4 regions of the Micromonospora sp. NPDC049679 genome follow, and region 1 is predicted to be linked to each of the others. Evidence: riboswitches for the same ligand, from Rfam matches in the RefSeq annotation. Region 1 holds a riboswitch; each other region holds the start of a gene.
The links. Region 1 has a riboswitch for cyclic di-AMP ahead of AB0J06_RS12135 (hypothetical protein). Riboswitches for the same ligand answer to the same signal wherever they lie in the genome.
Positions count from the first base shown of each region.

Region 2: it holds a riboswitch for cyclic di-AMP, as region 1 does, so the genes downstream of both, AB0J06_RS17740 (C39 family peptidase) here and AB0J06_RS12135 (hypothetical protein) in region 1, are expected to answer to the same signal.
Region 3: it holds a riboswitch for cyclic di-AMP, as region 1 does, so the genes downstream of both, AB0J06_RS10130 (C39 family peptidase) here and AB0J06_RS12135 (hypothetical protein) in region 1, are expected to answer to the same signal.
Region 4: it holds a riboswitch for cyclic di-AMP, as region 1 does, so the genes downstream of both, AB0J06_RS12880 (hypothetical protein) here and AB0J06_RS12135 (hypothetical protein) in region 1, are expected to answer to the same signal.

Region 1 is NZ_JBFANZ010000014.1:125,862-129,667, forward strand. Features, by position in the region: gene AB0J06_RS12130 (glycoside hydrolase family 65 protein) at 1-458, shown strand, start outside; gene AB0J06_RS12135 (hypothetical protein) at 474-1,499, opposite strand; cyclic di-AMP (ydaO/yuaA leader) riboswitch at 1,503-1,638, opposite strand; gene AB0J06_RS12140 (ATP-dependent DNA ligase) at 1,999-2,958, opposite strand; gene AB0J06_RS12145 (FIST N-terminal domain-containing protein) at 3,290-3,806, shown strand, end outside.
Region 2 is NZ_JBFANZ010000025.1:55,292-59,097, reverse strand. Features, by position in the region: gene AB0J06_RS17745 (adenylyl cyclase) at 1-221, opposite strand, end outside; cyclic di-AMP (ydaO/yuaA leader) riboswitch at 1,252-1,392, shown strand; gene AB0J06_RS17740 (C39 family peptidase) at 1,704-2,483, shown strand; gene AB0J06_RS17735 (hypothetical protein) at 2,541-2,762, shown strand; gene pabB (aminodeoxychorismate synthase component I) at 2,953-3,806, shown strand, end outside.
Region 3 is NZ_JBFANZ010000011.1:114,780-118,585, reverse strand. Features, by position in the region: gene AB0J06_RS10135 (SRPBCC family protein) at 1-354, shown strand, start outside; cyclic di-AMP (ydaO/yuaA leader) riboswitch at 635-777, shown strand; gene AB0J06_RS10130 (C39 family peptidase) at 1,276-2,022, shown strand; gene AB0J06_RS10125 (hypothetical protein) at 2,328-2,876, shown strand; gene AB0J06_RS10120 (TetR-like C-terminal domain-containing protein) at 2,889-3,473, shown strand.
Region 4 is NZ_JBFANZ010000016.1:18,184-21,989, reverse strand. Features, by position in the region: gene AB0J06_RS12885 (glycosyl hydrolase) at 1-173, opposite strand, end outside; gene AB0J06_RS12880 (hypothetical protein) at 715-1,755, opposite strand; cyclic di-AMP (ydaO/yuaA leader) riboswitch at 1,760-1,889, opposite strand; gene AB0J06_RS12875 (cation diffusion facilitator family transporter) at 2,046-2,960, opposite strand; gene AB0J06_RS12870 (superoxide dismutase) at 3,197-3,806, shown strand, end outside.

The DNA of each region.
Region 1 (3,806 bases):
CCGCTGAGGTCGGTGACCTGGAACTCGCCCACGACTATCTGGGGGAGGCGGCGCTGATGGACCTGCACGACATCAACCGCAACACCCGCGACGGCATCCACGTGGCGTCGCTGGCCGGCGCGTGGATCGCGCTCGTCGCCGGACTGGGCGGGATGCGCGACCACGGCGGCAAGCTGTCCTTCGCGCCCCGGTTACCGAGCCGGGTCACCCGGTTGGGGTTCTCGCTCATCTGGCACGGGATGCGCTTGCGCGTGGACGTGGAGCCGCATGAGGTCACCTATTCGCTCCGCGACGGAGATCCCGACGCGACGATCGACCTGCAGCACCATGGCGAGGAGTTGACCGTCACGATCGACGGGCCCATCATCCGGCCGGTGCCGGCCGCGGAGCCGGCCGGCCCTCCGCTCCAGCAGCCACCCGGCCGGGCGCCCGCGCGGCGCGCCGCCAAGTCGGACTGAGGACGTCCGGGCGCTCTACAGCAGAGACAGGTGGACGTGGTTGGTGTGGGCGCTGGAAGGGTCACTGCCGGCGAGGGTGTACGCACTCCAGCCGGTGGCCGGGAACCAGACCTGCCGGTACCAGATCACATAGAGGATGCCCAGCTTGTCCGCGTTGCGGACCAGGAACGCGGCGAGATTGTTGCCGTACAACTTGGCGCTGCCCGTCGCGTCGCCGCCGAAGCCGCTCGCCTGCATGGAGAAGTCGCAGGCCCGACCCTTCGGATGCTCGAAGATGTCACCCGTGCGGAAGCAGCCGACGAACCGGGTGAAGCCGGCCCGCTTGGCCTCTTTGAGCGCGTGCAGCGTCCGCGGCGTGATGCAGCCGGAGGTGGTCGGGTCGTCCTGACTGCAGGACTGGGGAGGCCAGGAGCCGTCGCTGTTGCGCGGCGCCTGCCGCGCGACCGGTGAGGTGGCGCTGACGAAGCCCCCGGTCACCTCTCCACCGACCAGCTGGAGCGCCCGTTCGGCCTCTTTCTTCTGCTTGGCCATGACGGTGAGCTGCTTCTGCTGCTCGGCTGCCTCGGCGTCGATCGCCGCCTTGGCGCGTTCCGCCTGCACGCGGTTGTTGTTGAGCTCCTCGAGCTTCTGGTTGTCGCGCATGGCCATCATGTCGAGGCCCTCGGCGCGACTGATGAAGTCGTCGGGGTTGGCGCTGTTGAGCAGCATCATCATCGGGCCGATCCGACCCGTGCGGTAGGCGGTGGTCGCGACGTGCCCGACCTCCGGCAGGAGCGCGTCGATCCGCTCCTGCGACTTCTGCAGCTCCAGCGAGAGCTGCAACTGCCGCTTCCGCGAGTTGGCCACCGCGTTCTTCGCCTCGACGAATCCGCGACCGGTCGACTCGAGGACATCGCGGAGCAGGGGGGTGCTCCCCTCGTTGCCGGGCGTGCTGGGTGCGGCGGCGGCCGCGCCCGGGGTGATCGCGACCCCGGAGAGCAGGACCACGACCGCGAGCAGCGCTGCGGCCAGTGAGCCCCGCCGACGTACAAATGCCGTCATCTACGTTCCTCCCATCGGCCGCCTGCCGAGTTAGCTGACGGGTTCGGGACGGAACGATCCCTACCGCGAGTAGCGGATTCACCCCACGTGCGGTGGTTCCCCGGCTCGCCCCCAGGGGACGATTAGGCGGCGGTCACCGCCGGCGCCGAGGGGGCGCCGCCGGGCGGAGACCGCGCGCCAGCTTACCGGATCGAGATCAGCCATCAAGCCCGAACCGGGTCGCGCGATGGGCCGGAATGTGTTATGTGGCAACGACTTTGCGTTACGTAGCGTGATTACTGGGCTGGTGGAGTGCCGTTTGTGCGCGGTCGCGCGGGGTCCGACGGGATGAACTACGACGAATTTATGAATACCGCGGCGAAGAGCCCGTGCCCCATCCTCCGCTCAGTTGAGGAGGGTCCCTCCGACCATTCTGGAAACCCTGCCGGAACGGCTGACCGCAGACGAACCGCGGGCCCACCCGGCGTCGACGCCCGCGGCACGGCTGCGACACGTTCGGTCACCCCGCCAACGGCGGCACGTCGTCCACCCCGAGATCCATCCGGATGCGCAGGTGGTGCACGCGGTGACGCCACCGGTGCTGTTCGAAGGCGGTGTCCACCGAGATCTCGGCGACGAGCACGGGTGGCACCTGGTGGTAGGGGAGCGGCTCGGGATGGGGCAGTTGCCCGGACCAGGCGGCCGGGAGCGGTTGCGGCCACGGGTGCCCGGTGGTCTGTGCCGCGCCGGGCAGCAGCAACGGGATCAGTTCGCGCCGCTGCGCGGCCCTCAGTGGGTGGCTGCGCCCTGTGTAACGCAGCCGGCCCTGGGCGTCGTACCGCCCCAGCAGCAGCGTCTCCGGCTGGCCGAGCTGTCCCGTGACACCACCGATGATCGCCTCCGTCGTGGTCCGGTGCCGGTATTTCAGCCACCCGCGCCGTCCGGGTAGGTAGCGGCCGGACGCGCCCTTGGCGACCACCCCTTCCACCCCCGCCGCGTGCCATCCGCGCAACCATTCGGCGGCCTCTTCCCGGTCGGTCGTCTGGGGACAGAGCACCAACTCGGGCGGCGGGTCGGTGAGAAGCTCGGTCAGGGCCCTGCGCCGTTCGGCCAGCGGCCGGTTCAGCAGGGGAGCGCCGTCGGAGCCCTGCAACAGGTCGAAGACGACCAGGTGGGCGGGGTGCTGTCGGGCGAGGCGCCCCACCGTGCTGCCCGCGCCGAGCCGGCGCTGCAGGAGCCCGAAGTCGGTCCGGTCGCCCGCCCAGATGATCAGCTCGCCGTCGAGCACGACGCCCGGCGGCATCGCCGTGCGTACGACCCGGACGATGTCGGGGAAGTAGCCGTGCAGGGGCCGCCCGGCGCGGGACTGGACGAAGATCTGCTCGGGCTGGCGGAACACCACCGCCCTGAATCCGTCGAACTTGGGTTCGAAGACGCAGCCGGCGCCCCGGGGCAGCGCGTCGACGGGCTTCGCGAGCATCGGTTCGATCGGTGGTCGCAACATCGGCGGGGCGCGGTGGCGGGCGGCCGCGCGGGTGTGATCAGCCGGGCCCGGTGCCGTCAGCGTGCCTGATCGACCCCGTCATCGTCGTGTCCCTGCCATGGCGACCCCCTGACCGATCATGAGCCGCTGGCGGGTGAAGGCGCAGCGGAACGCCGCAATCGGCGCGCCCGCGGCACGGGAGGGAGCGGCTGAAGATGTCTTCACCCGGGCGCGAGGCGTTGTCGTGTGGCAACGGTCACCGCGTAGTGAAGATCCGGGAGGGAGGGGTACGTCTCACTTCGGTCCTCCGGATGCCGATGACCCCATCGTGACCGATCTACGAGTGGGAGTCGGCACCAGCGAACACCGCGACGCCGTCGAGGCCGGCCGGAGCGCCGCCGAGCAGGCCGTACGCGGGCTCGGTGGTGAGCCGCCGGCGCTGGTGCTGATGTACGCGACCGCCTGCTACGACCTGCCGGCGTTGCTGGCTGCCGTCCGCGCGGTGACGGGTGACGCGCCGCTGGCCGGCGCCAGCAGCAGTGGCCAGTTCTCCACCGGGCGCCTCATCGAGCCAGGTCGGGGCGTCTCCGTGCTGGCGCTCAGCGCCGGCCCGTACCGCTTCGGGGCGGCGTCGGTCACCGGGATGCGCGCGGACGCGTTTTCCGCGGGCCGCGACGTGAGCCGCGGCGCGATGGCCGCGGCCGGTCCAACCCGAGGTCCGCACAGCGCTCTGCTGGTTTTCTCCGATGGCCTCGCCGGCGACCCGCAGGGGCTGCTCAACGGGATCTACCAGGTGACCGGCGCGGCCGTGCCGGTGGTGGGCGGCGCCGCGGCCGCGGACCGCG
Region 2 (3,806 bases), on a different contig from region 1:
TTGACCTGCTTGGTGTGCGTCGCGTCGAGCGTCGCCTGGATCTCGCTGACCGGCATGCTCGGGTCGAAGATGGTGACGTTGGGCCCGAACTCCGGCGTGCCGTGCCGCGGGGGACCGGCGGTGGCGGCCGTGCCCGTCGCGGTGACGGCGGTCGTCAGCACCAGACCGAGCATGAGCGCCCGGCCGAGTCGCCCTCGTACGCCAGGGGACTGGGTGGTCATACGGTTCGTCCTCTCCGCTGGCCGGGACGTGCTCCGGACGCAGCGACCGTTGTAGGGAGGTGCTTCGACGGACGCACGGGGGCGCTCGTGCGCGGGTCACTCACGGCCGTCATCGACCTGCCCTTTCGGACGGTGGATGGAGACCAGCGGTGAGAGCGCTCTCTCGCCCGCCGCACTTGTATCACGCGGTGTAGGAAGGGGTTCAGATGTTTCTACCGTGCAAATCAGCCGCACGCCATGGCCGTGGAGCTTGATTTTTGGTGGTGTCAGGGCGAGCGCGGCCGGCGACCTGCTCCGCCGGCCGCGGGTTGTGGCGCAGCAGCGTCTGGACCAGGTTTCCGCTGCGCCGTACCTGCAGCTCCGGCCCATAGTCCTATTCGAGCGCCGCGACGCCCTCGGCCGCGTCTCCCTCGATCACCATCGGATCCGGTCGGCGGTCGCGTTCCGTTCCCGGAGGATATCGAGAAGCGTCCGAACTGGTCCTCCGATGTGTCCCTGCGCGCTGAAGTCACGGCCGGTCCTCAGATCGGACGACACCGAGCAGCCCTCACGGACAGGGACGCCGGATAAGGCGCGGGTCCTCGTGGCTGCGGTCGGCTTCTGTCAAGCGGCAAGAATGGGTTTCGCGGCGCTGAAAAGCAATTGGCGAACGCCAACGTGTCAGCTTCATAATGGATTATGGGCCATGGCTGAACGCGTGAGTCGTCGCGGTTCGGGCCGGCGCGGGTCGAGGTAGCCGCCTGTCGACTGTGATCGATGTAGACCGACGTCCCCGTCCATCCATGAATGAAGATCATCCCTGGTGGGATGCCTGCCGACGCGGGGTGTCGCCACGACCGTCGTTCACGGACTCCCTCGCACCGGCTGCGGCGTTCGGTCCGTACCGCGCAGTTCACGACTTCTCGTGCATTCCTGCGCCGAATATCCGTGCCACCGATCGCACCCGCAGATGGGGGGCTTTGCGGCGTCGGGGCAGGACCAGTAATGTCGGCTCGTCCGACCCGGTCGTTGGTCATCAAAGGATGACGCCGGATCGGGCCCGCTTAGTCGTGCTCGCACGAGCCGGGGACCCATTGCAATTGGGGTGAATCCGCGGGCCTTTGGCCTGTGGTAGGGCGATCCTCCCGCCCGAATCCGTCAGCTAACCCGGTACGCGGTATCGGAAGGAGACACATAACAGTGCAGCGCCGTCGAATGTGCCGTGGCACATCCCCCCAGTCCCCCCGCAGCGCGCTTCCCTCCTGGGCCGCCTCTTCCGCAGCGGGTTCGTGACGCTGGATCACTAGCCACGCCAACGGTTCGACGTTCGGCTGCGTGTTTCCCGGCATCCCGCTGAGTAAACCCGCCCCCCATTTCCGATGGGGCTGAGCGCCCTCCGCGTCGTGATCGCACCACCGACGCGGGGTCGACCGCTGACCTCTGGCTCACATCTCGCCGTTATTGGGACGCCGACTTCGAATCGGCACAGCAATGGAGCTTTGAGTGACCCCTCGACGTACCCGCAAGCAGTTCCGGCACGCCATCTCCCGCCGTGCTTTCCCGGTCGCCGCGTTGTCGGCCGCCCTTCTCGCCGCCGCCGCTACCGGCACCCTCCTGCTGAACGAGCCCGACCCCTCGTCCTCCGCGCACGATGCGTCGACCACGGCGGTCGTCGACATGGCGCTGGGCGGCGACTCCGGGCGTGGCGGCGACCGCGCCGACCGCGCGGCCCGTCCGCAGGCCGCCTCGCCGGCGCCCGCCGCGCCGAAGCCCCCGTCGCAGCGGGTGCTCGGCTACGACTTCCAGGAACAGCCCAACTTCTACTACTGCGGTCCGGCCGCCACCCGGAACGCCCTGACGGCACGTGGCTTCAAGCTGAGCCAGGACGAGGTGGCGAACAAGCTGGGGACCACGACCAGCGGCACCAACTCCGCCAACGACACCACCCGCGTGCTGAACAGCGTGATCGGCAGCGACGTCTACAAGACGCACGAGATCCCCGGTCCGGCGACCCCCGCGCAGATGGATCAGCTGCAGGCGGACGTCGTGCGCGCGGTCAGCGACGGGTACGCCGTCGTCGCCAACATCGACGGCAGCACGACGGACACGGACGGCGCCTGGCGCTCCTACCCGGGTGGCCACTACGTGACGATCGTCGGCTACAGCGACGACGGTCGGACCGTGAAGGTCGCCGATCCCGCGGGTATCGGTGGTGACGGCACCTACTGGGTGACCACGATCAACATGGCCAACTGGATGGCCGGGCACGGCTACTCCGCCTGAGCCCCCGACCGGGTGCCGGCGCTCTGCGCCGGCACCCGATCCGCACCTCGTTCGGCCGTGCAGGGCCAGCTCGTCGAGCTGGCCCTGCAGCGCATCCAGCTCCGCTTCGCGCTCGGCTTGATCTCGCTCCGCGCGGGCACGGGCGTCTCCTCCGGCGTCGGTGTGGCCGATTCGTCACCGCGTGCCGCCTGGCAGATGGAGATACCACCGCGCGCGCATCGCACACCGTCGCGCGCGTCGCCGGTTGACCAGCCGCTCGACCACCGTCTCGTGCGGTAGCAACCGACGTGCGGCGCGGTACGCCGAGCAGCGCGACATGAGCAGGATTTCCCGCGTCGGCTCCCCGAACTCATCATCGAGGAGACATGCAGGGTTGATGAGCTCATAATCGGCGACACCCCAGCGGCGTGGTCCGGTCCGGGGCGGCAGCGGTCGTCCGCTACGAGCCACGGGGAAGAGGCAGCTCGGCATGCGAACGCTTCTGATAGACAACTACGACTCGTTCACATACAACCTTTACCAACTCCTCGGCGAGGTCAACGGGGAGCCCCCGGTCGTGCTGCGCAACGACACCGACTGGGCGCAGGTGCCGATCGCGGAGTTCGACGCGGTCGTGATCTCTCCGGGGCCGGGTCGTCCCGAGCGTGTCCGCGACTTCGGCGTGAGCACCCGGGCGATCCGGGACAGCGGACTGCCGGTGCTCGGCGTCTGCCTCGGCCACCAGGGCATCTGTGACCTCCTCGGCGGGACCGTGGGGCCTGCCCCGGAGCCGGTGCACGGCCGGATCTCCGGCGTGCACCACACCGGTGTCGACATCTTCGCCGGGTTGCCCTCGCCGTTCTCGGTCGTTCGCTACCACTCGTTGGCCGTGACCGCGGTCCCGGACGAACTGGAGCCGATCGCCTGGAGCGAGGACGGAACCCTCATGGGCGTGCGGCACCGTACGCGACCGATCTGGGGCGTGCAGTTCCACCCCGAGTCGATCAGCAGCGAGTACGGCCGCGAGCTGCTCGCGAACTTCCGCGACCTGGCGATGGCGCAGCGCCCCCCGGGCGGCGCCGCCGCGGCCGGCAGCGCCGCGACCACCCCGGCTCGCCCGGCCGCTACCTCCGCCCGCCCGGCGGCGACCGGCGCCACCCGGTACCGGGTGCATGTGCGCGCGCTGCCGATCATGCCCGACCCGGAGACCGCGTACCGTGAACTCTTCGCGGATGCCGGCGTCAGCTTCTGGCTGGACAGCAGCGCCGTGATCGACGGGCTGTCGCGGTACTCCTTCATGGGCCACGGCGCGGGGCCGCTCGCCGAATACGTCACCTACCGCGC
Region 3 (3,806 bases), on a different contig from region 1:
GAACCGCGCAATCTGCCCCAGTGGGCGCCGGGGTTCGCGCGGGCGGTGCGGCCGTCAGATGGAAAGTGGGTTGTCGAGACGGTCGATGATCCGGTGGAGATCGACTTCGTGGCGCCGAACCCCTTCGGGGTCGCTGATCATCGAGTCACCGCCGCGCCGGGAATCACGGTCGTCAACGCCGTGCGCGTCGTCCCCAACGGCAGCGGCTCCGAGGTCATCTTCACGTTCTTCCAGACGCCGGATATGGCGGATCACGAGTTCGAAGCGGCCGCAGCACTTGTCGAAAACGATCTGCAAACGCTCAAACGTGTGCTCGAAGCGATAGAGCGCGGCAGCCGGTCGCCGACCCCGTAACAGGACCCACCGCTATTGACGGCTGAAATACGGGTAGCAATCGTCTACGCGAAATCAGCCGGCCGCAGCAATGCGCGATCACCGCAATGCCCACTCCGGTTTCGCACCCACCGTCCGTCACGATCGGGCGCCGGTGTGCGGTTCCGGACGCCCCGGGCGGCCCTGCGTCGAACGCGAGTGTGGTACATCGCAGCAGGTCGGGAAGGGCTGGGCAGCCGAGGAGCGGGACCAGTAGTGTCGGCTCGTCCGACCCGGTCGTTGCTCATCACAAGATGACCCCGGATCGGACCCGCTTAGTCGTGCTTGCACGAGCCGGGGACCCATCGCAACTCTGGGGTGAATCCGCGGGCCTTGGCCTGTGGTAGGGCGTTCTTTCCCGCCCGAATCCGTCAGCTAACCCGGTAGGCGGTATCGGAAGGAGACACATAGAAGTGCAGCGCCGAATGTGCCGTGGCACATCCCCCCAATCCCCCCGCCGCAGCGCGCTTTCCCCCGCGGAACGCCTCGTACGCAGCGGGCTCGTGACGCTCGATCACTAGCCACGCCGACGCCCTGACGCGGGTTCACGAAGCCGGACCTTGTTTCCGGCGCCACTGTTCACGACATGCCGCCGCCGCTTGCGGCGACGCATGAGCGCGTCCTTTTCAGCGCGCACCACAGCAGCAGACGCTGTCGCAGTGGAGTAGCCATTTCGTCGCTCGGGTCACGAACGAGACCACGACGCTCATCCGTAACGCTCCGCACGTCTGGCCCGATGGGGATCCGACGACGGGAGCCTGCGGGTTCGTCCAGCGCGCGCACGCGCACCGCGCCGTGGCTCTTTCCCGCTCGACGTCATCGCGTCAACCGTCGGCCTGGCTGACCGTTCACCGTTATTGATTGGGACGCCGACCACGAGTCGGTACAGCAATGGAGCCTTCAGTGGAAATCCGACGTATCCGCACGCTGTTCCGCCACGCCGCACCCCGCCGCGTTCACCCGGCCGCCATGGTTTCCGCCGCCGTTCTCGCGGTAGCCGCGACCAGCGGCAGCCTGCTGACCCTCACCACGGCACCGTCCACGGCGCACACCGCCGCCAACCCCGCCGTCGTGGACATGGCGTTCACCACCGGTAACCACCGGGGGGACGCCGAGAAGAAGGCGGCCGCGCCGAAGCCGCCGTCGGAGAAGATCGGCAAGTACGACTTCGAGTACCAGCCCAACTTCTACTACTGCGGCCCTGCCGCGACCCGCATCGCCCTGACCTCCAACGGCGTCACGCTGAGCCAGGATGAGCTGGCTCAGCAGCTGGGCACCACGGTCAACGGCACCAACTCCGCCGAGGACATCACCCGGGTGATGAACAAGGTGATCGGCAAGGACGCCTACCGGACGCAGTCGATCCCGGGCCCGGGCGCGACCCCGGCCGAGATGGACCGGCTGCAGGCTGACGTCGTCAACGCGCTCAGCGACGGTCGCGCGGTCGTCGCCAACATCGCCGGCGGCGCGACGGACAACGCCGGATTCTGGCGCAGCTTCCCGGGTGGCCACTACGTCACCATCGTCGGCTACAGCGATGAGGGACGGCAGGTGCAGGTCGCCGATCCGTCCGGCGTCGGTCCGGCCACCTACTGGATGAGCACGATCGACATGGCCAGCTGGATGGCCTCGCGCGGCTACTCCGCTTAAGCCCCGAACCGGTGCCAGCCATGGCACCCGGCACCGGCGGTAATACTCGTCAGATCGACGAAGGGCCAGCTCATCGAGCTGGCCCTTCGTGGTCTCCCCGGCACGTCTTGACCAATCTGGTTACGTAGCCTAGCCTTCTAGTTAATGTCATTAACTAGAAGATGTCGGGGGAAGCCATGACCACACACGCCGGATACGGTCCGTCGGCCGGCTATCGGAGCGCGACCGGGGTGGTCGCCACGGCGGCAGCCGGTTACAGCGTGGCCTGGACAGCCGGTCTGGCGGTGTGGTCATCCGATGTGGGCGTGACGGCTTCCGCCGCCGACGTGACCGCCGCGTACGCGGGGCATCGAGGCATGGCGATGACCCAGTCACTGCTGGTGCACGGCGTGGCCGCACTCGCCCTGGCAGTGGTCGCGCTGGCCCTGGCCGACGTCGCTGCCCGCAATCGCGCCCAACGGTGGGGTCGAGTGGCCGCCGCCGGAGGCCTCGGCGCGGCGGCGCTGTCGCTGGCGCAGTTCGCGCTCGGGCAGGCGCTCGCCGCGTGGGCGGTTCCCACCGGCCGCACCGGAGCGGCCGGCCTGCTGTTCGACCTGGTCAACCGGATCGACGGCGTAAAGATGTTCGCGCTCGCGGTGATGGCGGCCGCCGGTGTCGCCGTGGCCCGTCGCACCCGGGTCCTGCCCGGCTGGCTAGGCTACGTCGGCGCGGTGCTCGCGGTGGCGCTGACCGGCGCCGGCGTCGGCTACCTCCTGGTCAGCACGGCGCTGACGCCCGTGGCGTACGTCGCGCTCCCGCTGCTGCTCGTGTGGGTGACCGGGACAGGACTCTCCCTGGCCCGCGCCCGCCGCTGAAGGAGTCCCCCGATGCCCCGTGCCGGTCTGACTCCCCAACGCGTCGTTGCCGAAGCCGCCGCTGTCGCGGACGAGGTCGGGCTCGACCGGTTGACGCTCGCCGCCGTCGCACAAAGGCTCGGCGTGTCGTTGCCCGGGCTGTACAAGCACGTGCGCGGGCTCGACGGGCTGCAGCGCGACCTGGCGCTGCTGGGAGTGCGGGAACTGGCGGCGGCGATGTCGGCGGCGGGGGTGGGACGCGCCGGCCGCGATGCACTCCATGCCATCGCAGCCGCCTACCGCAGCTACGCCAAACGCTGCCCCGGCCGCTACGCCGCGAGCGTGCGGGCTCCCTCAGCGGACGACGGCGAGCACATCGCCGCCAGTGAGGCCGTTGTCGGCGTCGCCGCGGCAGTTCTCCGCGCGTACGGGATCGCCGGTGCTGATGCCGTCGACGCGATCCGGTCGCTGCGGGCCGCCCTGCACGGCTTCGTCACCCTGGAAACCGCTGGCGGGTTCGGCCTGCCGCAGTCCGTCGACGCCACGTTCACCCGCCTCGTCGACGCCCTCGACACCGCCTTCACGTCATGGGCCACCGCGTCGCCGCGCCTGCGCTAGTGTCGTGCGCCAGAAATTCGCCGTAGATATCGGGCGAGGGATTCGAGGATCTCTTCGGCCGTCTTGGTCCATAGGAACGGGCGCGGGTGTTCGTTCCAGTCGGCGATCCAGGCGCGGATGTCGGCTTCGAGGGCTTGGACGGACTTGTGGGCGCCGCGTCGGGATGTTCGCGCGCTCGTTCTGATCGAAGTTGAAGAAGTCGACGTGGAAGTCGCAGGTCACGTGCGGCTCGTTGTCGATACCGTCGTCGAAGGCGGCTCCATCGATCTTGACTGTGCCGTTCGCTCCCACGGGATCACCGCCCGGCGCGGCGGGTCTGCGCATTGTGGACCT
Region 4 (3,806 bases), on a different contig from region 1:
AGGGTGGCCGCGTCGGCCGGGCGCAGCGCGCCGAAGGTGAGGACGCCGGCCGCGAGCGCCACGATCGTGGTTGCCGCGAGCGCACGTCGTCGCGGGGCGACGTCGGTGCCGCGCGTGCGCGCACCGGCGTGGTGAGCGCCGCCGGGTACGACGCGACGGATGGAGAGCTTCATCGTTCCTCCGGTTCCGGGGTGCTGGCACGGCAGCGAGAAGATTTCGCATGCATTAACCAGTCGTTGCGTGGAGGTCACCAGAAGGGCTGGATCCTGTCAATATTCGGCGAGCATCTTTAACGGATCGCTCAGTCGCCCGAACGGGTGCATTGACATCGACGGCTGCCGGGGTATATAACTCCACCAGAGAGCGCTCTCACAGCATCGGAACGAGAGCCGACGTGGGTGGTCGGCCGATCACGTGGAGTGTGTGAAAGAGCGCTCTCTCGTCAGCGGAATCGGGCGGGAAACGCGATACCGTGCGGCTCTCCGCGCATTCCGCCATTACCGCGCGCCCCCATCCGCGCAACGCGAAATGATCGCTCTCATCAGCGCGATGAAGGCGATCATGAATGGTCGCGACGGGTCGCGGTGCTGCAGCGGGGATGCGACGCGCGTCTGCGTCGACGACGCGGCGTTCGACTCGACCCGCAGCGGCCGCTGAACACGATCGTGCGGCTGGTGCCACCCGTCCCGGGTGGCGCCAGCCGCACGATTCAGGTCAGTTCATCGACAGGTGCACGTGGTTCGTGTGGTCGCTGGAGGGGTCGCCGTTGCCGTTGTTGTAGGCGCGCCACCCGCTGCTCGGCAGCCAGATCCGCTTGAACCAGATCACGTAGAGCACGCCGAGCCGATCGGCGTTGTTGATGAAGTAGTTGGCGAGGTTGTTGCCGTACGTCCGGTCGCCGCCGCTCGCGACCCCGCCGAACCCGCCCGTCTGGGCCGCGAAGTCGCAGGCGCGACCGAGGGGGTGCTCGCCCGGGCCGCCGTCGTCGCGGAAGCAGGCGACGAAGCGCTCGAAGCCGGCGGCCTTCGCCTGACTCAACGCGTGTGCGGTGCGCGGCGTGAGGCAGCCGCCCGTCGTCGGGTCGTCGACGCTGCAGGACTCGCCCGGGAAGGAGCCGTCGGGATTGCGCCGGGCCGGCGCGGCGGACGCGGAGCCGCCGCTCACCCCGCCGGCGGCCTGTCCGCCGCCGGCCGCGGCGAGCGCCCGTTCGGCCTGCTCTTTGCGCTTCGCCATCACCGTGAGCTGCTTCTTCTGCTCCCCGACTTCCTTGTCGATCGCGGCCTTGGCGCGGGTCTCCTGGTCGCGCGTGGTGATCAGCGCATTCAGCTTGCTCTCCTCGCCGGCGGCAACGGCGCTCACCGTGGAGGCGCGGCTGACGAAGTCGTCGGGGGAGCCGCTGTTGAGCAGGGCGGAGACGGGACCGAGCCGACCGGTCCGGTAGACCTGGCCGGCGAGCGCGCCCACGGTCTCCGTGCGGACGACGAGCTCCGCCTCGACGGTCTTGAGGTGGGCGTCGAGCTCCTTCTGCCGCTTCATGGAGTTGTTGAGCGCCGCCTTGGCGTCCACGAAGCCCTTGCTCGCCGCGTTGAGTTGCTCACGCAGCTTGGGGGTGCCGCCTTCGTCGATGTCGCCGGGCGCCGCCCGGAGGCCGGCCGGCGCGGCGGCGGGCGGGGCCGCGGCGGCGGGTGAGCCGGTGACGGCGATCACCGCGAGGAGCGCCGCGAACGTCCGTCGTACGGGGGGCTTCAACGTCACATTCCAGTCCTTCCGTCAGCCGCCGGCCGGGTTAGCTGACGGGTTCGGGACGGAAGATCCCTACCGCTGACGCGGATGCACCCCACCTACGTGGTTCCCCGGCTCGCCCTTCGGCGATTAGGCGACGGCTCCCACCGGCGCCGGAGGGGCGCCGCCTGGCGGAAGCCGGTCCCGACACTACCGGCGGGCGCGGGTTCGGATCTGCGACGGTTGAGCCTTTTATACCGATAACTCGTGACATATGACGGCAGAAGATCGAGATGAGGTCACGAAATTTAAGCGGAAACTAATCACCAGTGGGCGGGGCCGCACGCGCCCGGCGCCGTCGCGGGCTCCACCTGCAACGTGGCGTGTTCGATCGCGAACTCGTCGTGCAGGGTGTCCCGGGCGGCCGCGAGCACGCTGGCCACCTCGGCGGCCGGCTCGATCGTGAGATGCGCCGAGGCGACGTCCATGCCCGAGGTGAGCGTCCAGACATGCAGGTCGTGCACATCGCAGACCCCCGGCAGCGCGGCGAGCCGGGCCTGCACCGCGGGCACCTCCAGGTGCTCGGGGGCCGCCTGCACGAGGATCCGTACGGCCGCCCGGGCGAGGCGCCAGGTGCGGGGGAGGATGAAGAGGCCGACGGAGACGGCGATGATCGGGTCCGCGTACCACCATCCCGTCGTGGCGATCACCACCGCGGCGACGATGACCCCGACCGACCCGAGCAGGTCGCCCAACACCTCGAGGTACGCGCCGCGCACGTTGATGCTCTCCCGGGCGCCGGGACGCAGTAGCGCGAAGGCCACCAGATTGGCGAGGAGTCCGCCGACCGCGACGGCGAGCATCGGCCCGGCGAGCACGTGCGGCGGGTGGTCGAACCGGCGTACCGCCTCGACCAGCACGTAGACGGCCACCCCGAAGAGCAGCACCGCGTTCGCCAGGGCGGCGAGCACCTCCAGGCGGTAGAGCCCGAAGGTCCGCTGGGGGTCCTGCGCCGCGCGCCGGGTCGCGGTGATCGCGGCGAGGGCCATGGCGATGCCGAGGACGTCGGTGAACATGTGGCCGGCGTCGGAGAGCAGGGCGAGCGAGCCGGTCGCCCACGCGGCGGCCGCCTCGACGACCATGAAGGTGGCGAGCACGGCAACAGCTCCCCAGAGCCGGCCGCGATGCCGCTCGCCGGCCCGCGCCGCCTGCGCGCCATGGTCATGACCTGCGCCCACGCTCGCCCTCCGTCACTCACCCGCCGGATCGGCCGCGGTCGGCCAAACCATGCTCACATTGCTATGTGTGCAACCAATGGTACCTACCGGGTTCGTCGAGCCTGATATGCCCGCCCGGCAACCGGGTCCGCGGCCTGGAATGGGACATCCGCGTCATCAGGTATACAGTGACGCGGATGGATGGCGCGTGCCCCGCGCCGTCAGTGGAAGCCCCCGACCTGCAAGGGATACCCACCGTGCTGACCGGTCCACGTGTCGCCCTCGTCCTGGCCGCGGGGCTCGCCGCGGCCCTCACCGTCACGTCCGCGCCGGCCGGCGCCGCGCCCGCCCGCCCCGAGCCGCCGTTTCCGCGGACCATCGCGCTTCCCGCCGGGTTCCAGCCCGAGGGGATCGCGATCGGAGCGCTGCCCTACGCCTTCTTCGGTTCCCGCGCGACCGGCGCGATCTACCGGGCGAGCCTGGCGACCGGGGAGGGCGCCGTCATCAACGCGGGGTCGGGCACGCCGTCACTCGGCATGAAGCTCGATGCGCGTGGGCGGCTCTACGTCGCCGGCGGCAGTGGCGGCGACGGTCGCGTCGTCGACGGGGTCACCGGGGCGCTCCTCGCCAGCTACCGGTTCACCGCGTCGCCGAGCTTCGTCAACGACGTCGTGCTGACGCCGCGCGCGGCGTGGTTCACCGACTCCACCAATGCCGTCCTCTACCAGGTGCCGCTGGACCGCTCCGGCAGGCTGCCCGGTCCCGACGCGGTGGTGCGGCTGCCGCTGACCGGGGACATCGTCTACGGAGCGGGCATCAACGCCAACGGGATCGCCCGCACGCCGGACGGGCGCGGTCTGCTCGTCG